DNA from 3 places in the Kocuria sp. CPCC 205235 genome. Region 1 is predicted to be linked to each of the others. Evidence: riboswitches for the same ligand, from Rfam matches in the RefSeq annotation. Region 1 holds a riboswitch; each other region holds the start of a gene.
What was found. A riboswitch is a leader RNA that binds a small molecule or an ion and turns the genes downstream of it on or off. The one in region 1 is predicted to bind S-adenosylmethionine.
Positions count from the first base shown of each region.

Region 2: it holds a riboswitch for S-adenosylmethionine, as region 1 does, so the genes downstream of both, RF638_RS03250 (MetQ/NlpA family ABC transporter substrate-binding protein) here and RF638_RS00995 (cobalamin-independent methionine synthase II family protein) in region 1, are expected to answer to the same signal.
Region 3: it holds a riboswitch for S-adenosylmethionine, as region 1 does, so the genes downstream of both, RF638_RS02840 (methylenetetrahydrofolate reductase) here and RF638_RS00995 (cobalamin-independent methionine synthase II family protein) in region 1, are expected to answer to the same signal.

Region 1 covers NZ_JAVKPR010000001.1:205,471-212,319, reverse strand. The annotation lists gene RF638_RS01000 (hypothetical protein) at 145-1,125, opposite strand; gene RF638_RS00995 (cobalamin-independent methionine synthase II family protein) at 1,492-2,703, opposite strand; SAM riboswitch class I at 2,717-2,807, opposite strand; gene RF638_RS00990 (3-hydroxybutyrate dehydrogenase) at 2,901-3,653, shown strand; gene RF638_RS00985 (M23 family metallopeptidase) at 3,650-4,282, opposite strand; gene RF638_RS00980 (IclR family transcriptional regulator) at 4,504-5,322, opposite strand; gene RF638_RS00975 (CoA transferase subunit A) at 5,490-6,233, shown strand; gene RF638_RS00970 (CoA transferase subunit B) at 6,230-6,849, shown strand, end outside.
Region 2 covers NZ_JAVKPR010000003.1:76,793-83,641, reverse strand. The annotation lists gene RF638_RS03275 (DivIVA domain-containing protein) at 1-649, shown strand, start outside; gene RF638_RS03270 (DUF485 domain-containing protein) at 801-1,163, shown strand; gene RF638_RS03265 (cation acetate symporter) at 1,167-2,804, shown strand; gene RF638_RS03260 (GlsB/YeaQ/YmgE family stress response membrane protein) at 2,922-3,191, shown strand; gene dxr (1-deoxy-D-xylulose-5-phosphate reductoisomerase) at 3,303-4,586, shown strand; SAM riboswitch class IV at 4,619-4,733, shown strand; gene RF638_RS03250 (MetQ/NlpA family ABC transporter substrate-binding protein) at 4,837-5,724, shown strand; gene RF638_RS03245 (methionine ABC transporter ATP-binding protein) at 5,721-6,773, shown strand; gene RF638_RS03240 (methionine ABC transporter permease) at 6,773-6,849, shown strand, end outside.
Region 3 covers NZ_JAVKPR010000002.1:288,371-295,219, reverse strand. The annotation lists gene metE (5-methyltetrahydropteroyltriglutamate--homocysteine S-methyltransferase) at 1-538, opposite strand, end outside; gene RF638_RS02840 (methylenetetrahydrofolate reductase) at 670-1,665, opposite strand; SAM riboswitch class IV at 1,708-1,825, opposite strand; gene RF638_RS02835 (SDR family NAD(P)-dependent oxidoreductase) at 1,961-2,851, opposite strand; gene RF638_RS02830 (SDR family NAD(P)-dependent oxidoreductase) at 2,972-3,715, opposite strand; gene RF638_RS02825 (fructosamine kinase family protein) at 3,774-4,634, shown strand; gene RF638_RS02820 (MarR family transcriptional regulator) at 4,716-5,243, shown strand; gene RF638_RS02815 (polyprenyl synthetase family protein) at 5,240-6,400, shown strand; gene RF638_RS02810 (phytoene/squalene synthase family protein) at 6,401-6,849, shown strand, end outside.

The DNA of each region.
Region 1 (6,849 bases):
GCGTCCAATGAGCCATTTCATTCGGTCTTACTGTGTGGTAGACCCGGTTACTCTGCAGTACGGTCGCATCAAATGGTTGCGCGGGGTCTGGTCCCGCGTTCCGAATTTCGCAACCAGGCTCAGCAGCGCGGATCAACCGGTCACCTAGCGCAACTGCTGATCCAACCAGCACATCCACTGGGCTCGACGGTCTGGGTGCCTGAGGTCGTCCCAGGTCAGCACTCGCACCTTCCATCCAGCATCACGAAAGCGTTCGAGCCTGTAGTTCTCGTCCCGGTAGATCTGAGTGTCGATTGCGTGGTCATTGCTGTTGTATTCGAGGGCCGTCCGCTTGGCGACCCATGCGAGGTCGGGGAATCGTTCCCGGCCATCCAGCATCACCAGTGGGTTCATGCTGGGCGGCGGGAAGCCGTTCTTGAGGACCAGCAATCGAGTCAACGTTTCGGGTGAAGACCACGTGCGTTCCACCGCGTGGCTCAGAAGTCTGGCGATTCGACAGGCGGAGCGTGAGCGTGGGGGAAGCAGGGCGAGAGTCCGCGAGATTTCTTCACGGTCGAACGGTTTCAGCCAGATCTTGTTGGTGACCTGGATCCGGTGCGCCAGCAGGTAGTCCAAACAGGCAATGATTCGCCACGCGGACAGGTAAGGGGCGGCCACGGTCAGTGCTTCGATCGGATGGGTGAGGGCGCACTCCGATGGACCCAAGTACGGGTTCAGCCCATAGGACTTGGTCAATGTGGCACCACCCAGCTCTGACGTGGGGCGGTAACGGTTCCAGGCCAGGTGGGGTGAGCCCATGGCGCTCACAAAGGCGCGTGCTCGCGGAGCGGGTTCGTGTCCGAGCGTCGGATTGATCCAGTGTTGAGTGGAGTCGACGGGCACCTTGTACAACCGCAATGCGTGGAGGCCGGTGATCGGCAAGCCGCTCATGTTCCGCCGGAAGTGTCGGTGCAGCAGCACGGAGAGCATCGCGGGTTCGTAATGCTCTGGCTTGTGGAACCAGTATCCGCGGGTCAGGCGCACCATGGCGGGGTCCGCGTTGAGCTGAGGAGCGCGCAGACCCCAGTCGACCGTCGGCAACACATCTGGCAACGGGTCGAAACTCAGTACTCGAGCGGCTTTCATGACCGCGACTGTAGGCGGTCTCGGGGTCGGTCAGTTCGAGTTATCCACAGGCACTTCTGCCGACTGTGCTAGCTCTCCGGTTGAGCCCCACCATTTCATCCTGCCTTACTGCCCGGTAGGGCGGGTTACTTTGCCGTAAGGCGGCATCAGATGGTCGGCCGCGATGGCCGGCTGAGCTGCGACGCCGGCCGGACCCGGCGGACCCGGCGGGCGGGGAGGCGGCGTGGCCCTAGGCGGCAGCGGGGGCACTAGCGGTGGGGTGGGGAGGATGAGCCAGGGTGATGGGGGCGGGAAATGAGGGGGCAGAGGCGGGTGGCGCGAGCGGCGTCGTCGTCGATTGATTGCCGACGCCGCTCGCGAACCTTGCTAGAACAAGCGCTCGGTCGCGAGGCGCGCGCCTTCGACCAGGGAGCCGAGCTTGGCCAACGCGATCGAGGGGTGGAGGCGACCGCCCAGGCCACAGTCAGTGGAGGCGATGACGTTCTCGCGACCCACCACGGACGCGTACTGCTCGATGCGGTCGGCCACGAGCTCCGGGTGCTCCACCACGTTGGTCGAGTGGGAGACGAAACCGGGGTAGACCACCTTGCCCTCGGGGAGCGTGTGGTCCTTCCAGACCTTCCACTCGTGGCCGTGGCGGGGGCTGGACGCCTCGAAGCTGTAGCCGCCCGCGTTGATGGTGAGCATGAGGTCCACCAGGTACTTGAACTCGAGGTCTGTGGTGTGCGGGCCGTGCCACGAACCCCAGCACAGGTGGAAGCGGATCTGGTCCTCGGGGAGGTCGCGCAGGGCGTAGTTGAGGGCGTCCACGCGGATCTTGGTGAAGGCCAGGTAGTCCTCCACGGTGGGCTCGGGGTTGATCTGGTCCCAGGACTCGGCGATGGAGGGGTCGTCGATCTGAACGGTCAGGCCGGCATCGATGATGGCCTTGTACTCCTCGCGCATGGCGTCCGCGCAGGCGTACACGAGCTCTTCGTCGGTCGAGTAGTACTCGTTGCGGACACGTGCGCAGGAACCCGGGGACAACGCGGCCACGAAACCCTGCTGGGCTCCGGTCTCGACCATTGCGTCCTTGAGACGGCGGATGTCGCCGGCCACGGCTTCCTGACCGGCGTAGGTCAGCGGCCCGGTGATCTTGGGCTGGGCGACCGAGGCGCGGTGCGCGAGAACTCCGGCCGTGGGGTCCTCGTAGGCGTCGCGGAAACGAGCGCGGTCGCGGCGGTCCGGGAAGCTGGTCAGAACGATGTTGCCGGGGGAGGAGCGCTTGACCTCGGCGTCCTGCCAGCGGTCCTCGTTGGTGGGGGTCAATCCGCCCAGTCGGGAGAACGAGTAGTTCCACCACGCGCCGTAATCCACGGAGGAGGACATGGTGTGGCCGTATTCGCCGTCGTTGACGATGTCCAGACCGATCTCGCGCTGCTTGCGGACGATGTCGATCACGCCGTTATCGAGCGCGGCATCCAACTCCTGAGCGGTGGCTTCACCCTCCTGGAAGCGCTTGTTGGCCTCCAGCAAATCGGGGGTGCGGGGCAGCGATCCCACGTGGGTGGTCTGAATACGATCGGTGTTCTGAGGCATGAACTAGCAGTCCTTTCCATCGGTCCTGGCGGTAGCACCGTGGGCTCAATCCCGGGTTGCTGCGGCGTCGACGAGCCAGATCTCTCGGCCGCTCTGGATGGGTACTCACTCATCAAACAACATGCATGGGTGGTCGGGCCAATTGTGGCGCGCGTAATGTGTGGGACGTAGATCACCCATTACCGAGGAGTTGGGGCATGTCGGACAGCACTCTCAAGGGCAAGAAAGCACTGGTCACGGGCGGTGCGAGTGGCATCGGCGCGGCAGCGGTTCGGGCCCTCGCGCAACGCGGCGCCCACGTGATCGTGGCCGACATCGACCCCGCCGCCGCCGAGACCATGGCACAAGAAGTCGGCGGAGAGGCGTGGGCCGTTGACCTCACCGACACCGCAGCGCTCGCGGACCTGAGTCTCGACGTGGATGTGCTGGTCAACAACGCCGGGATTCAAAAGGTCGCGGCAGTCCAGGACTTCGATCCCGCTGACTTCCACAGGATCCTCACGCTCATGCTCGAGTCCCCGTTCCTGCTGATCCGCGCCGCCCTGCCCCACATGTACGAGCGCGAGTGGGGTCGGATCATCAACGTGTCCTCGATTCACGGTCTGCGCGCCTCAGCGTTCAAATCCGCGTACGTCGCCGCGAAGCACGGTTTGGAGGGGCTGTCCAAGGCCGTGGCCCTGGAGGGCGCTCCGCACGGTGTGACCAGCAACTGCGTGAACCCCAGCTACGTGCGCACGCCTCTGGTCGACAAGCAGATCAAGGACCAGGCGGCCACCCACGGAATCCCCGAGGACGAAGTGGTCGAGAAGATCATGCTCACCGAATCAGCGATCAAACGCCTGGTCGAGCCGGAGGAGGTTGGCGAGCTCATTGCCTTCCTGGCCGGTCCCTCCGCCGGCATGGTCACCGGTGCCGCCTACACGATGGACGGCGGCTGGACGGCGTCCTAGCCAGATGGCACCGGGCGCTCCGGGCCGTCGCCCACGATCTGACCGTTGCGGGGTAGGCCGTCCGGAAATGACAGGGGTAAGCCAACAGCCTGAGCGAAATCCAGAGAATCGACCGCCTGCACATGCACGTGCGGTTCGGTGCTGTTCCCAGAATTTCCGAATTGGGCAACTGCGGTCCCAGCCTGAATGCTCTGGCCAACTCGAACCCTGATGCTGCCTTGCCGCAGGTGGCACAGTGCTACGTACTGGCCGCTGAAGGAATCCTGCACCACCACGTAATTTCCAGCCAACGCGCCCCATCCGGCGGCGACGCGGCAGGCTTGGGTCAGCGCGTAACCAACGGAGGACAACCCGCGGAAGGCGTCGTGATCTTCGGCGTGGTCGTCCGCCAGAACCACCGTGCCGGTCACGGGTGAAATGACCGGTTGTCCGAAACCGACGAACTTCTCGGGAGCCTCCGTGCGCAACAGCGACGTGCCAGTGAACCTGGCCGAACGGTTCTGTCCATCCACCGGCACAAAATCCATCGCGAAACTGGTGCCGAACCGATCGGTTCCGTGGCTCGGCACTCGATTCGCGGGGCTGTTCTGCACCAGGCACCGCCCGTGGAACGGATAGTCGAGTTCCATGCCCTTCATTCTTGCCCGTCCGGCGACTCGTGGGAATAGGCCACGACGCCGCTCACACACCCCGGCACGCACGGCGGGTGGGCCGAGCGGCGTCGGCGAACCATTTCGTCAGGGGTTACGACAAAGTAACCGGGTCTACTGCGCAGTAAGCCCTCATCACATGGTCCGGCCCGTACGCCACGCCGACGACGCCGCCCGCACACCCTTCCAGGCCCGGCACCTTACGCCGAGGGCGCCCCGGTGCGCAGGGCCGTGGACAATTTGTGCGCCTGATCGAGCAGCGCCGCGCCCAGTTGGGGGCGGCGTTCGGCGCGGAATCTTGATTCGATGCCGGTCAATGACAGGGCGTACCGGGGTTGTCCGGAGGCATCGAACACCGCGGCGGCCATGCCCCATGACCCTTCGACAATGCGTCCCGGATTCAGGGACCAACCGTGGTCGCGAACGCGGGCGACGAGTTTGCGGACGTGTGCGTCGCCGTGCTGAGAGCCGAGGCGTTGCCGTTCGTCCCGGGTGTCCGCTAGGGCGGTTTCGAGCTGATCCGGCGGGAGTTGACCGAGGATCGCGATCCCCGCGGACGCCACGCCCAGCGGGAGGCGGAGCCCTTCGTAAAGCACATGGGAGCGGACCGGAAACGACCCCTCGACGCGGGCCAGACAGATGACTTCGTTGCCGCGGCGGGCAGAGAAGAACGCGGATTCACCCGTGGCCTCCGCGAGGCGCTGCAGGCACGGGGTGGCGAGTTCCTGAGCCGGATAGCGCTGGGCCGCCACGGTGCCCAGGATGTGGAGTTCGGGTCCGAGCGCCCAGTTGCCGTTCTCGGTGCGGTCGACCAGGCCTTCATCGGCCAGCGCCGTCAGGAGCCTATGGGTGGTGGGCCTGGTCAGTCCGGTGTGGAGCGCAATTGCCGCGGTAGAGCCAGCCGTTTCACTCGCGGCAACCGCCTGCAGGATGGCCGCCACCCGGGCCACGACCTGAGTGCCCCTCTGGGTATGCGGTGAGCGGGAGTGCGACGAGGTATTGGAATCCGGTGTCGTCATCGTCGTCCCCTGGCTTGGAGCTGTCGCGAAGTTGTTCACATTATGGACAGACTAGACGCTGTTTTTCAGAATGTGAGGACTTGCCCGGAAGAATGCGGAAGTTCATTGACCAGGATGTGGGCGCTTCCTACGCTGAGATGGAGATCACACATTACGAAAGGGTGACCGTGTCCAAACTCAGAGACAACGTTGCCGAACTCCTGGCCGACACACTGCGGGACGGCATGACCCTGGCCGTGGGTGGCTTTGGCCTGTCCGGTATCCCGCGGGACCTCATCGAAGCGGTGAGGGACAGCGGCGTGAAAGACCTGACCGTGGTGTCCAACAACATGGGCGTGGACGGCAAAGGCCTGGGACTGCTGCTCGAGAACAAGCAAGTCACCAAGGTTTTGTCTTCCTACGTGGGGGAGAACAAGGAGTTCGCCCGTCAGTACTTGGAGGGTGAGCTCGACGTCGAGTTCACACCCCAGGGAACGCTTGCCGAGCGGCTGCGGGCCGGCGGTGCGGGAATCCCCGCGTTCTACACGGCCACCGGTGTTGGCACCTTGGTTGCCGAGGGCAAGCCGACCGCGGAGTTCGACGGCCGAACCTATGTTCAGGAACGCGGGATCGTCGCTGACGTGGCTCTGGTGCACGCGTGGCAGGGAGATACGGACGGCAACCTGATCTACCGCCGCACCTCGCGGAACTTCAACCCGGTGTGCGCTGCCTCCGGCAAGGTCACCTTTGCCGAGGTCGAGAACATCGTGGAACCGGGCGAGCTGGATCCGGACCACATCGTGACGCCCGGTGTGTACGTGCAGCACGTGGTGCAGTACTCGGGTGCCCCCAAAGACATCGAGCAGCGGACCACGCGACCGAGGCCGGGCGCGGCGACGTCGTCGGCCGAATCGGAAGGAGGCGCGGCATGAGCTGGACGCGCGACGAGATGGCGGCCATTGCGGCGTCGGAACTCAACGACGGCGACTACGTGAACCTGGGTATCGGCATCCCCACGATGGTGGCCAACAACCTGCCCGAGGGCGTGAGCGTGGTGCTGCAGTCCGAGAACGGTGTGCTGGGCATGGGGCCGTTCCCGTATGAGGGCGATGAGGACCCGGACCTGATCAACGCCGGCAAGCAGACCATTACTCTGCAGGACGGTGCGGCGATCTTCGACTCGGCCACGTCCTTCGGAATGATCCGAGGCGGCCACGTGAAGATGGCGATCCTGGGTGCCATGCAGGTCTCCGAACAGGGGGATCTGGCTAATTGGATGATCCCCGGCAAGATGGTCAAGGGCATGGGTGGCGCCATGGACCTTGTGGCCGGAACCCCGCGTGTGCTGGTCTTGACGGAACACGTGGCCAAGGACGGTTCGGCCAAGATCAAGCGCGAATGCGACTTGCCGCTGACCGGCGTGGGCGTGGTGGACCGGATTGTCACGGACTTGTGCGTCTTCGACGTGGAGGATGGCGGGTTGGTGCTGCGGACCCTGGCCCCGGACGTGACCGAAGAAGAAGTGGCAGAAAAAACCGAAGCGAAGTA
Region 2 (6,849 bases), on a different contig from region 1:
CAGCCACTCTGCTGCCGCCCCCCAGGCGGCTGCCCCCACTCAGGAGGCCACGCAGGCTTCGGCTCCGGCTCGCGAGACGGCGGGCCGCAAGTTCATGCGTGTCGAGGATGAACGCTGGGGTTACGATCCCGCCGAGGTCGACGACTTCCTGGACCGGGTCGACGCCGTTCTGGCCACCACGGCGCGCGATCTGCAGTCCGCGCCGGGCGTAGGTAGCCGGCAGGTGCGCGAGCGCGTGTTCGATCGTGTGCAGGGCGGTTACGATCCGGCTCCGGTGGATGCCCGGCTCGACGAGCTCGAAGACGAGCTGGCGGATCGAGAACGTGAGGCCTTCATCTCGGAGCACGGTCCCGAGCGCTGGGAGGAGCACCTGGAACTCATGGGTCAGACTCTGCTCGGACGCCTGAACCGGCCCCACGGGGAGCGGTTCCGCAGGCCTTCCCAGCGCAAGCAGCTCGGGTATTCGGTCTCTGACGTGGATGTGCTGTGTGACCGGATCACCGAGCACTTCCGTTCCGACGAAGCTCTTGATCCAACACTGGTGCGCAAGGCGGTGTTCCGTCAGGCGCAGGGTCAACGATGCTACGAGGAACAGCAAGTCGATGCGTTCATGGACCGGGTCGTGGAGCTCATCCTGGCATTGCGCTGACTCCCAGACTTCCGCGCGTTTGTATACAAAGCGGGCCTAACTACCGAAATATTCGGAAAGTTGGGCCCGTTTTTTCGTCTTTTTTCGCGTTGCTGTTGTGTTTGTGGATACAAAGAGCCTAATGTGGTCCTCATCACACAAGGAGGCTTTCATGGCGTCTACGCCCCCTGTCGACTCGGCCAACTCCACGGCTTTCGACTTCACAGAAGCTCAGCGCTCGGATCAGTTCCAGCAGCTGCGCAAAACTCACCGTTCTTTCGTCTTCCCCATGGCCGTGGCGTTCCTGGTCTGGTACCTGCTCTACGTGGTGCTTGCCATTTACGCCCCTGAGTTCATGTCCCAGCGCATTTTCGGGAATGTGAACCTCGGGCTGCTCCTGGGGCTCCTACAGTTCGTAACCACCTTTGGCATCACCGCTGCGTACGTGTCCTTTGCCAACCGGAAACTTGATCCCCAGGCCACAGCGTTGCGTGAGCACCTCGAGGCCGCCGGTGCGGGACGAGGAGAAGCGTAAATCATGATCAACATCACTAATGCGGCACTTCCGGCGATCCATGCCGCCACTGACACCGAAACCGTCGGTACTCCGTGGATCAACATCAGCGTGTTCCTGGCATTCGTCGTGGTCACGCTGGTCGTCGTAATCCGCGCTTCCAAGTCGACATCCACGGCGGCCGACTACTACGCGGGCGGCCGATCGTTCTCCGGTACCCAGAACGGCCTGGCCATTGCGGGCGACTATCTCTCCGCGGCATCGTTCCTCGGCATCGTGGGGGCCATTGCGTTGCAGGGTTACGACGGGTTCCTGTACTCCATCGGCTTCTTCGTCGCGTGGCTCGTGGCCCTGCTACTCATCGCCGAGCCGCTGCGAAACACCGGTAAGTTCACGATGGCGGACGTGCTCTCCTTCCGCCTGCGTCAGCGTCCAGTGCGCGTCGCGGCGTCCATTTCCACCCTGGCCGTGACCTTCTTCTACCTTCTGGCGCAGATGGCCGGCGCGGGTGCTCTCGTGTCGCTGCTGTTGGGCATCGGTTCCAAGACCGGTCAGTCACTGGTCATCGTGGTTGTGGGCATCATCATGATCGTCTACGTCTTGGTGGGCGGCATGAAGGGCACCACGTGGGTCCAGATCATCAAGGCGTGCCTGCTGGTCACGGGTGTTGCCGTGATGACCGTGTGGATCCTGGCCATGTTCGGCTTCAATTTCTCGGCCATCCTGGGCGCCGCAGTGGAAACCAATAACAACCCCGCCATGCTGGATCCGGGACTGAAGTACGGCTTGAGTGAGATCACCAAGATCGACTTCATCTCGCTGGGCCTGGCTCTGGTGCTCGGTGCCGCCGGTCTGCCGCACGTGCTCATGCGCTTCTACACGGTTCCCACCGCCAAGGAAGCACGCAAGTCCGTGGTGTGGGCCATCACCCTGATCGGCTTGTTCTACCTTTTCACCCTGGTGCTGGGTTTCGGCGCAGCCGCGTTGATCGGCTCCGACCGGATCTTGAATTCCCCCGGTGGCGTGAACTCGGCCGCTCCATTGCTCGCCTACGAGCTGGGCGGCTCCATCCTGATGGGTTTGATCGCCGCAGTGGCCTTCGCAACCATCCTTGCCGTCGTCGCCGGTCTGGCCATCACGGCCTCAGCGTCCTTCGCGCATGACATCTACACATCCGTGATCAAGAACGGCAATTCCGACCCCAAGCAGGAACTGCGCGTCGCCAAGACCACCGTGGTCATCATCGGCCTGGTGTCGATCGCCGGCGGTATCGGCGCCCAGGGTCAGAACATCGCGTTCCTGGTGGCACTGGCCTTCGCGGTCGCCGCATCGGCCAACCTCCCCACGATCCTGTACTCGCTGTACTGGAAGCGCTTCACCACCCGCGGTGCCGTGCTGTCCATGTACGGAGGTCTGATCAGCTCCGTGGTCCTGATCATCTTCTCGCCGGTGATGTCGGGCGCTGAGACGTCCATGATCCCGGGTGCAGATTTCGCCATCTACCCGCTGTCCAACCCGGGCATCATCTCCATTCCGTTGTCGTTCCTATTGGGCTTCCTCGGTTCCATGTCCGAGCGTCGGCCGGAGGATCCCAAGAAGCAGGCCGAGATGGAAGTTCGTTCCTTGACGGGCGTTGGTGCTGAGAAGGCAGTCGATCACTGATTGAGTGTCCTGACGATTTCTCCTGTAACCTGATAGGAAGCTGGCAGTCAGTACGCTGACCAAGGCATACGAACGCGACGACCTCGTGTTAAAGCAAACAGCTAAACTGGAGGAATCATGGGCATTATTAGCTGGATCGTCCTGGGCCTGATCGCTGGCGCACTCGCCAAGCTCATCATGCCGGGTCGTCAGGGTGGCGGCATCATCGTCACCATCATCCTGGGCATCATCGGTGCCATCCTGGGCGGCTTCCTGGGCAGCCTGGTGGGCATCGGATCCTTGGAATCCGTGTTCGACATCGGAACCATCATCACCGCAATCGTGGGCGCACTCATCGTGCTGTTCATTTACGGTGCAGTGACCGGCCGCAAGGGCGCTCGTCGCTGATCCACGGCATCACTGAACGAGGGCGTCACCTCCGGGTGGCGCCCTTGTTGTATGTGCTGAGCTCCTCCGATCCACGAGATACTGGTGACCATGTCTGACGCACCCCTGACCATGACCCCCGAACTCGACAGCGCCACTGGCAAGCATCCCCGGCGCGTGGTCATTCTGGGTTCCACGGGCTCCATCGGTACGCAAGCGCTCGACGTCGTCGCCTCCGCGCGTGGCCTGCGGCGACCGGGCGAGGGCGACGCCGCCGCGGGGCACCCGCCGCTGTCGGTCACGGCCTTGGCCGCCGGAACGTCCAACCTGCCGGTGCTGGCGGAGCAGGCCGTCCGAGAACGTGTGGCCGCGGTCGGAACCAGTGGCACGGCCGACCACGCCCGGCAACTGAAAGAACTCATTGCCCAACGAGCCTCGGGGGAGGGCCTGACAGGCTTCACCCCCGAGATCTTCCACGGGCCTGAGGCCGCAACGTGCGTGGCGGAACACTCGGACTGTGATGTTGTTCTCAACGGCATCACCGGGTCCATCGGACTGGCTCCCACGCTCGCCGCATTACACGCGGGGACGCCCGTGGCGCTGGCCAACAAGGAGTCCCTCATCGCGGGCGGCCCGCTGGTCAAACAGGCCGCGGCCGCCACCGGCCTGGAGACCCCGCTGATCCCGGTGGATTCCGAGCACTCGGCTCTGGCGCAGGCGCTGCGGGGAGGCCGTTCGAGCGAAGTCGACCGATTGATCCTCACCGCCTCCGGCGGACCCTTCCGAGGGATGTCCCGGGATCAACTCACCACGGTCACGCCCCAGCAGGCGTTGAAACACCCCACATGGGACATGGGGGTGATGGTCACGACCAATTCGGCCACCATGGTCAACAAGGCGCTTGAGGTCCTGGAAGCATCCTTGTTGTTCGACGTTGCCCTGGACCGGATAGACGTGACCGTGCACCCACAGTCCGTGGTGCATTCCATGGTCCAGTTCGTGGACGGTTCCACCCTGGCCCAGGTATCACCGCCGGACATGCGACTGCCCATTGCCCTGGGTATGGGGTGGCCCCACAGAATTCCCGGCGCGGCGGCGTCGTGCGATTGGACGCAAGCGGCGCACTGGACCTTCGAGCCGCTGGACACCGAGGCATTCCCCGCCATCGAGCTGATGAAGCATGCCGGGACGCTGGGCGGCACCTGGCCGGCCGTGTTCAACGCGGCCAATGAGCAGGCCGTGTACGCCTTCCACCGGGGTGAGGTGAACTTCACGACCATCGTGGACATCGTTGCGGTGGTCGTGAATGAACACGAGGGCGACACGACCCCGCGGCTCGAGGACGTCCTGGGCGCCGAGGGCTGGGCCAGGAACCGGGCGGATCAGTTTATTGCGCAGCGTTTCAGCGCACGCTGATCACCGCCGGCCCCATGTTAGGCTTGGCCGCGGATGACGAGATCCGGCGTCAAGCTCTGGCTGGCCGGACGGCAACCCTCTCCCGTAGCGGGGTGCCCCAGATGACCATCCGGCCGCGGTTAACGTAGCTCCCGGCAAGTGCGGTTTCCCGAATCAACTAGCACGAGCCTTGCAACTGCGGTGTGTCCTCGGACGTACCGCTTTCAGTTGTTAATCGCCCAGAACATTTCACACCTCGGAAAGGCACATCGTGCGATCTCACCGTTTGATCCCCCTTGCGCTGGCCACCACCATCGGCCTCACCTTGACCGCGTGCGGCGGCGGAGATTCTGAATCCTCCGATCCTGCTGCGGACGGCACCGTCACCATTGGCATCGTCGGCTCGGAGCCCGCTCACGACGCGCTCAAGGAAGTCGCTGCCGAGAACGACATCACCGTCGAGTACGTGGATTTCAGCGACTACAACCAGCCGAACCCCGCCACCAAGAGCGGCGACGTGGACATGAACTGGTTCCAGCACACCGCGTACCTTGCTGACTACAACAACAACTCTGGTGACACCATCACACCGGTCGGGTCCACCGCGATTTACCCGTTGGGTATGTACTCCAGCAAGTACGACTCCCTGGACCAGATCAAGGACGGCGACGAGATCGCGATTCCCAATGACTCGATCAACCTGGGTCGTGCACTGAACCTGCTCAAGCAGGAGGGGCTGGTCGAATTCACCAAGGACACCATTGCCCCGACCGAAGGCGATATCGACACCGAGAAGTCCAAGGTCTCTGTGCGTCCCGTGTCCGCCGAACAGACTGTTTTGTCAATGGATTCCGTGGCGGCTTCCGTGATCAACAACGATTTCCTGGGCCGAGCGAACATCGATCCCAAGTCCGCTCTCGCATCGGATGATCCCAAGCAGGACAGCGCCAAGGTCTTCAACAACCTGTTCGCTGCTACCGAGGCCAACGCCGACAACGAAACCCTCAAGAAGGTTGCAAGCTTCTACTACGACCCCAAGGTCTTGAAGGCCGAGGACGAGGAGAGCAAGGGCACCGCTGTCCCGACAGAGGTGGACCAGCAGGAACTCAAGGATCTGCTGACGCGGTACCAGGAAGACCTGAAGGAACAGACCCAGTGACGGAAGTATCCAGTGAGCGCACCCTGGTGCGCTTCCGGGACGTCAGCAAGGTCTACACGGGCGGATCCAAGCGCGCACCGCGAGTGGTCAACGCCGTGGACAGCGTCACCCTGGACATCACCAAGGGCGAGATCTTTGCCGTGATCGGGTACTCCGGAGCCGGCAAGTCCACCCTCGTGCGATTGATCAACGGTCTGGAGCCCATCAGCTCCGGATCGCTCGAGGTTGCGGGTAACCGGGTGGACGGTAAGTCCGAGGTGCAGTTGGCACCCATCCGCCGCAAGATCGGCATGATCTTTCAGCAGTTCAACCTGTTCAACTCGCGCACCGTGGCGGGCAATATCGAGTATCCGCTCAAGCGTGCCGGGTGGAAGCCCGAGGAGCGCAAACGACGAGTGACCGAGCTGCTGGACTTCGTGGGACTGACGGACCGTGCCAAGAACTATCCCGAAGAGCTGTCCGGTGGGCAGAAGCAGCGCGTGGGCATTGCTCGCGCCCTCGCCTCCAATCCGGAGTTGTTACTCGCGGACGAATCGACCTCGGCGCTGGACCCCGAAACCACCCAGGAAGTGCTCGGACTGCTCAAGCGGGTCAACCGGGAACTGGGGATCACCATTGTGCTGATCACCCACGAGATGGACGTGGTGCGTTCCATCGCGGATCGCGTAGCCGTGATGGACAGCGGCCGAGTGGTCGAAATGGGCACCACGTCGGACGTTTTTGCCTACCCCCAGGCCGAGACCACACGGAAGTTCGTCTCCTCGGTGATGCGCACCGTTCCCCGTGAGGACGAGATCGCCAAGCTGCGCGAGGAACACCCGGGTCGCCTGATCCTGGTGGATGTCACCGACCAGAACCGGATCGGCTCCGTTCTCTCGGAGTGCGCCCGGGACGGCGTGACGTTCAACATCGCGTTCGGTGGCATCTCCATGCTGCAGTCGCGGTCCTTCGGCACGTTGACGCTGTCGTTGAACGGTCCGGACACCGCCGTGGAGAACACCATTGTTCGGCTGCGTGAAATCACCAAGGTAGAGGAGGTGACCCGCTGATGGATTGGTCATTATTGGGACCCCAATTGCTCTCGGCCACCGGCGAGACCCTGTACATGGTGGCAGTCACCCTGGT
Region 3 (6,849 bases), on a different contig from region 1:
CGGGTCCCACGAGTACCGGGCGAGTGATGGCGCCGGTGGTCTCACGGGCGGTCACGAACCGTTCGATCAGGCTTTCCGGGTGCGCGGACAGCGGGGTGTCCGGGCCGATCTCGGGAACGTAGTAGTGGTAGTTGGTGTCGAACCATTTGGTCATCTCCAACGGTTCCAGGTGATCGGTTCCGCGGGACAGCGCGGTGGTCAGCTCAATGCCCTGCGGGGTGTCCGGGGCTGCGGGGCGGAAACCGTCCGCGCGGAACCGGGCCGGAACCGCGCCCAGGGCAAGGGCGGTGTCCAGGGTCTGGTCCACCGCGAACGTGTCGGAGGGGATCGAAGCGTCGTCGGTGAGACCGAGGCCGCTGAGGTGGCGAACGGTGCGCTCGCGCAGTTGGGTCAGAGTGTCCAGAACGGACTGGGCGGGGTTCTCGGCGGGCTTGGACCAGTAGGCCTCAAGCGCCTTCTTGAGTTCACGATCGGGGCCGATCCGGGGGTAGCCCAGGATGGTCGCGGCGGGGAACGAAGTCTTGGAAACGGCAGTCATTCGGGGTGCTCCTGAGGATAAAAGGGTGTGTTGTGGGAAGCCACGGTCACTGAGACCGTTGCCAAAAGGTTCTGTCGGAAGGGAAGTGCGGGCGCTGTCGTGACCGTGGTACGGCCACTGACGTGCGGCGGTCAGGCCGCGGTGATACCCCCGCGAAATTGTCGGGCGGCATCGCGCACCCGGAGATGATCGAGGATGGCTAAAGGCGCATCCGGGCGGTTGAAAGTGAACAAATGCAGACCGGGGCAGCCGAAATCCAATAGCTCGTCGATCAGCGTGAGCGTTGCCGCGATGCCCCTGCGGCGTAGCTCGGCTGGGCTCTCGGTGTTCAGGAAGCTGGTGATCCGTTCGGGGATCGGAACTCCGGTCAGCTCGGTCATGCGGCCCAAACGCTTGATGTCAGTCAGTGGAACCAGGCCGGCAATGATGGGCAGGTGGATGCCTTCCGAGCGCGCACGCTCCAGGAACCTCACATAGTCCTGAGCGTCGTAGAGCACCTGGGTGATCGCGTAATCCGCCCCGGCTTCTTGCTTGTCCCACAGCGCAGCGAGGTCCGCTTCGAAATCGCGGCCCTTCGCTGCCACCGGATAGCAGGCCACCGAAACCGAGACCGGACGCTTGCCGGGGCGCTCGCAGGCACCGAACTTTCGTTCCTCGACCTCGCGGATCAACTCGACCAGTTGCGATGCGCGATCGAAGCCACCCGGATGAGTCACCCACTCACCGCCGCCCACGGGCGGATCGCCACGCAAGGCGAGAAGGTCGCGGACGCCGTCGTCGAGCAAATCTTCGACGGCGCGATCCAGACCCGCGCGATCGGTGCCACCGCACGTGAGGTGGGCCACCGCAGGGGTCTTGGTCTGCTTGAGCAAGTGCCGCAGCGTCTCGCGGGAGACACCGTTGGTGCCGGAGTGACCGTGGGTGACCGAGAAGAAATCGGGACCGGCGGAGGCCATCGCGTCGATGTTGCGCCACACGGCTTCCGGATCGCGCGTGGGGTGCGGCGGGAACACCTCGAACGAGATCAAAGACTCGCGGCGCGGCCTGCGCACCAACCACGACGTTCCCGTGGGTGGCCCCGTGGCGACGGTCTGCTCCGAGACCTGGGGTGTGGACAGGGCGGGCATAAAAATACCTCCGGCGGTTCGGGACGCCGGAGGTTTCTCCGTGCGCCGTACTTGCTCGCCGTGCGGGTGCGCGGCGGCCGGATCGTCATCTGGGGCACCCCGCTACGTGCTGGAGGGTTGCCGCCCGGTTAGCCAGAGCTTTACACCGGGACTCATGATCCTTGTTGCGAGAGACATTAGCACAAAGTTTTGGCGGTGCAAGTCACATCCCGGAAACGGAACGGGTCAGTCCGTGCTGTTTCTCCGCGCCATGTTGGCGCGTTCAAGACTCGTCTCCCAGACGTCTTTTCGCAGGTCAGGGGGAGTAACTCAAAGGTGAGCTCTTGCGTGGTTTTCGGGCTGCGACGTAACAACCCATGAGCGGTTCCGCCTCCGGTGAGGTGGCCAGCCACGCGAGATTCTCGGCCGAGATCTTGACCGAATTGGCACCCGGAAGTCGAGCAATCAGTGGCGCGGCCACTGCATAAATCCTCTGCACAATGTTCGGGTATTTGCAGGCCAAGCCGGTGGCCGGCATGAGGCCGGGGTCAAAACTCGCGGCCCGGATACCACGAGCGGCCCAGGACTCGTCGACCTCGTAGGCCATGGCGATGCACGCCAGTTTGGAGGTCGAGTAGCGCACCAGGCCGTTGTCCTTGGCATGGGGCGCGGGTTCCGTGGGCGACAGAAGTTCGTCCATGTTCGACCAGCGCGCACCCGGAAAGCCGAAGGCTCGGAGGCCACCGCGATGAGTTTCGCTGCCCAGCGTGATGACCCTGGAACCGGGAGCCATGTGGCTCAGTAGAGGGTCGAGCAGAGCGACGTGGCCCAGCACATTGGTGGCCATGGTCAGCTCGAACTGATCCGCGGAGCGCTGCAACCGATCGAATGTCTGAACCCCCGCGTTGCAAATGATGGCGCGGGGGATCACACCGTCCTCGATGAGCCCGTCCGTGAAAGATTTCACGGTGGCAAGGTTCGCGAGGTCCAGTCGCCGGACGGCTACGCGGAGGCCGCTCCGCAAAAGAGCTGCCGCCACTTCTTGACCTTTAGCCATGTTCCGAACTGCCAGAATCAGAGGGATTCCCTGCTTCGCCATGGCCCGGGCTGTTGCGAGGCCCAGCCCCGACGTAGCCCCGGTGATCACCACGGGAGCGGTATGGGTTGCAGGCAGATCGACAGAGGCAGGGGGCTGCTCGGGTGACATGTATCGAGTATCTCCGGTCAGAACCTACGCATCAGCCTCGTGACAGATGTTTCTTGAACATCATCGGTGGCGATCCGGAGACGAGCCGCCACCGATGGCATTCATCGAAGCCAGGAAGGCTTAGTAGAGCTTGGTGGCCCCGCCGTCCACGGCGATCGCCTGGCCCGTGATGAAGCGGGCGTCGTCGGAGGCCAGGAAGGCTACCAGCGGGGCGACATCCTCCTCGGGGTCGCCGAACCGTCCCAATGGGATGTTGCCCAGCGACTTCTGGTACATGTCCGGGAAGGCTTCCTTCCACTGGGCCACGCCTTCGGTCAGCGCAATGGGCATCACGGCGTTGACGCGGATGCTGTCCCCGGCCCACTCGTTGGCGACCACACGGGTGAGACCGCGGATCGCTTCCTTCGCAGAGGCGTACGCGGCCTGCGTCGGTTGACCACTTACTGCGGAACCGGATCCGAAGTTGATGACCGAACCGCCCTGCTTGGCCAGTTCCGAGTGTGCGGCCTTCATGAACTGGCGCGTGGCGCGCAGGCCGGTGTTGAAGGACAGTGCCCAGGCATCCTCGTCCAGGTCCAGGAACATGGCTTGCTTGGATGCGTGCGCGTTGTTGACCAGGGCATCCAGACGCCCGAAGCGTTCGACGGCGGTCCGCACCGCAGCCTGCGCGGTCTCCTCGAGCGAGACGTCACCCGCCACGAAGACCAGACTCTCGCCCACATCCGACTCGAGCTTTTGGCCGGCTTGTTCATTGATGTCGACAGCCACGACGCTCGCGCCCCGGCGCACCAACACTCGACTCAAGGCGCCTCCGATACCGGAGGCGCCACCCGTCACAATGATCACTTTGTCCTGTAGCTGCATGAATTAAGCCTAGGGAAAGAGCCTGTGAGCACTGTCCGAAATGGTGTAGAGAAGAAATATGGATCAGTTGCCAGAAGACCTCACTGCCGGCCTCGATGTCACCCGTGTGGATTCGCTGAGCGGTGGTGACACCGCGGCGGCCTACCGGCTGGAGACTTCCGACGGGCCGGTATTCGCTAAGACCATGCTCGATGCGCCCGCCGGGGTGCTGGAGTTAGAGGCTGCCGGGCTCGAAGCGCTCCGAGCAGCGGCGCCGTCCGAGTTATCGGTACCCCGCGTGATCCGTGTGACTGAGCACGGGCTGGTCCTGGAGTGGATTGACGAGTCGTACGGGGCGGGTGGAGCCGCGACCGAGGCGGAATGCGGCAGCGGTCTGGCGCAAATTCACCGAGCGGAGGCGCCGCATTTCGGTGGGCTGGACCCTGACCTGCCGCAGCGCATCGGCTCGTTCCCCGTGGACCTCTCACCCACGGCTGACTGGGCTGATTTCCTGCTGCACCGCCGGATCGAACCGTTGTTGCGCACGGCTATCGATTCGAGACGTTTGGACCCGGGAGCCCAGGATCTGTTGGACGAACTTGCGCCGCGTGCTGCTGAACTGGCCGGGCCGGTCGAGCCGCCCAGCCTGCTTCACGGTGACCTGTGGGCGGGTAACCGTGTGGTCGATTCCAACGGCCACAATTGGTTGATCGACCCGTCCTCGTTCTATGGCCACCGCGAGTACGACCTGGCCATGATGCTGCTCTTCGGTGGTTTTGGGGAGGACTGTTTCAGCGCCTATGACGACGTTTATCCCTTGGGGGACGGCTGGCGTGAGCGCGTCCCGTGGTACCAGTTACCGCCGTTGCTTGTGCACGCGATCCGTTTCGGAGGGGGCTATGGCAACTCGGTGATGCGAGCGCTCAAGCAGCTGCGCTGACGCCGCGAGGTGGACAGTTCACCGTTTCCTAAAGCATGATGGTAATCAACTTTTCTAACTACTAGAAATTCGAGGTTGTTGATGGCTGAATCGCGGTCTAGGCCCGATTTTGTCAGCCCTCACAGCCGTGAATTGCGCCGCGTGGTGCGGCTCAACGAGGAAATTGGCTATCAGGTCCGCCGGATCATGGGTCTCAAAGAAACTGATTACGCCGCAATGTCCATCTTGATGCGCGAACCCATGGGGCCCTCCGAGCTGGCCCGGGCGCTCCACATCACGAGTGCAGCCGCAACCGCTGTGGTGGACCGACTGGTCCGAGCGGGTCACGCTGTCCGAGAACCGCATCCCGATGACCGCCGTCGAATGGTTGTCAGAGCCGCTGATGCCTCCCGCGCCAAAACCATGGAGCACGTCTACCCCATGATGAGCATGGTCGAAGGTGAGCTGGAGAAGCTGGATAGCGCGGGCCGAGACGCGGTCCTGCAGTTTCTCACGGGGACCGCGTCCCGCCTCGAGTCCTACCGGGATGAACTCAATGATCGTCCGGTCGAGGAACAGGACACCCTGGGCATCTGGGATACCCAAGGAGCAGGTGATCAGCACTCATGACTTCCTCACGGCTCACGCATTCTCACCACAGCGACCCCGCATCCCTCCGGAGGGACGGCGCGGTTTCAGATGACCACTCCTGGGATGCTTTCCGGACCGCGGTCATCGAAGAACTGGATGCCTACTTCGACGGGCTCAAGGACGCGGTCACGCAGAGTCCCGGTTTTCCCGTGCTGCGCTCACGCGTTCGCGATCAGGTCACGGGCGGCAAACTGCTGCGCCCGCGTCTGACGCACTTGGCCTGGCGTGCATTCGCGGGGCACACCGAACCCATCATGCGGGGCGAGACACGCAATATCCCGGATCCGGACTGTGTTCGCCTGGCGGCCTCGTTCGAGCTGCTGCACGCGGCACTTCTGGTCCACGATGACGTAGTGGACCGCGATCCGGTGCGGCGCGGGCGCCCCACCGTGGGGGAGCTCTACCGCAGGGATGCGCAGAACGCGGGAGCGCCGTCGAACGAGGCGCGGCATCTGGGCGAGGCCGCGGCAATCATCGGCGGAGACCTGTTGCTGTCGGGCGCCTTGCAGCTGGCCACCACGTGCACCGCTGATCCGGCACGCCTACAGCCGGTAGCGGCCGTGGTGTTCGATGCCGTGACCGCCTCGGCAGCCGGCGAGCTGGACGATGTGCTGCTGTCGATGCACCGCTACGGCCGCGCTCATCCCGTCGTCCAGGACATCCTCAGCATGGAACGGCTCAAGACCGCGACCTATTCGTTCGAGGCCCCGCTCAAGGCCGGTGCGTTGCTGGCCGGGGCGGATCAGGACGACGCCGCTCGGCTCGCCCAAGCGGGCTCGCGGATCGGAGTCGCGTATCAAGTGGTTGACGACATCTTGGGGACCTTCGGTGATGCGCAGATCACGGGCAAATCCACCGAAGCGGACCTGCGCGAAGGTAAGGCCACCGTGCTCACCGCTCACGGAATGAAAGACCAGCAGGCGCGCCAGGTACTGACTGATTTCGCGGCAGGACGTGTCTCAGTGGGCCAGGTGAAGACGGCTCTTGCGGAGGCCGGTGCGGAAACCAGTGCGGTGGAACTCGCGACCGATCTGGTTGCCCAGGCCCGGGAAGCTCTGGAGGATCTGCCCTTACCGGACGAGGAGCGAGCCGAACTCGATGCCATTTGCCACTACGTACTGCACAGGAGGAAGTAAATGACTCGACTCGTGACGCCTCCCAGTACCCCACTCCCGCTGTACACCCGCACCGCCGCCGCTGCCGCCGGGCAGGTTATCGGGCGCTACTCCACGTCCTTCTCGTGGGCTTGCCGCACCCTGCCGCGTCACTGCCGTCGGGACATTGCCAGCATTTACGCCTTGGTGCGCGTGGCCGACGAAGTGGTGGACGGCACCGCTTCCGCCGCCGGGCTCGCCACGGGTCCCGTGCGGGCGGCCCTCGACGAACTCGAAGCCGAGGTCGAGCAGGCCCTGGCCAGCGGATTCTCTACTAATTTGGTGGTGCACGCGTTCGCGGACGTCGCGCGCCGTCACGGGTTCGGCAGTGAACTGACCGCGCCCTTCTTTGCATCGATGCGCGCGGACCTTGAGGTGGCAGAGCACGACCCGGCCTCGTTGGAGACCTACATTTACGGCTCCGCCGAGGT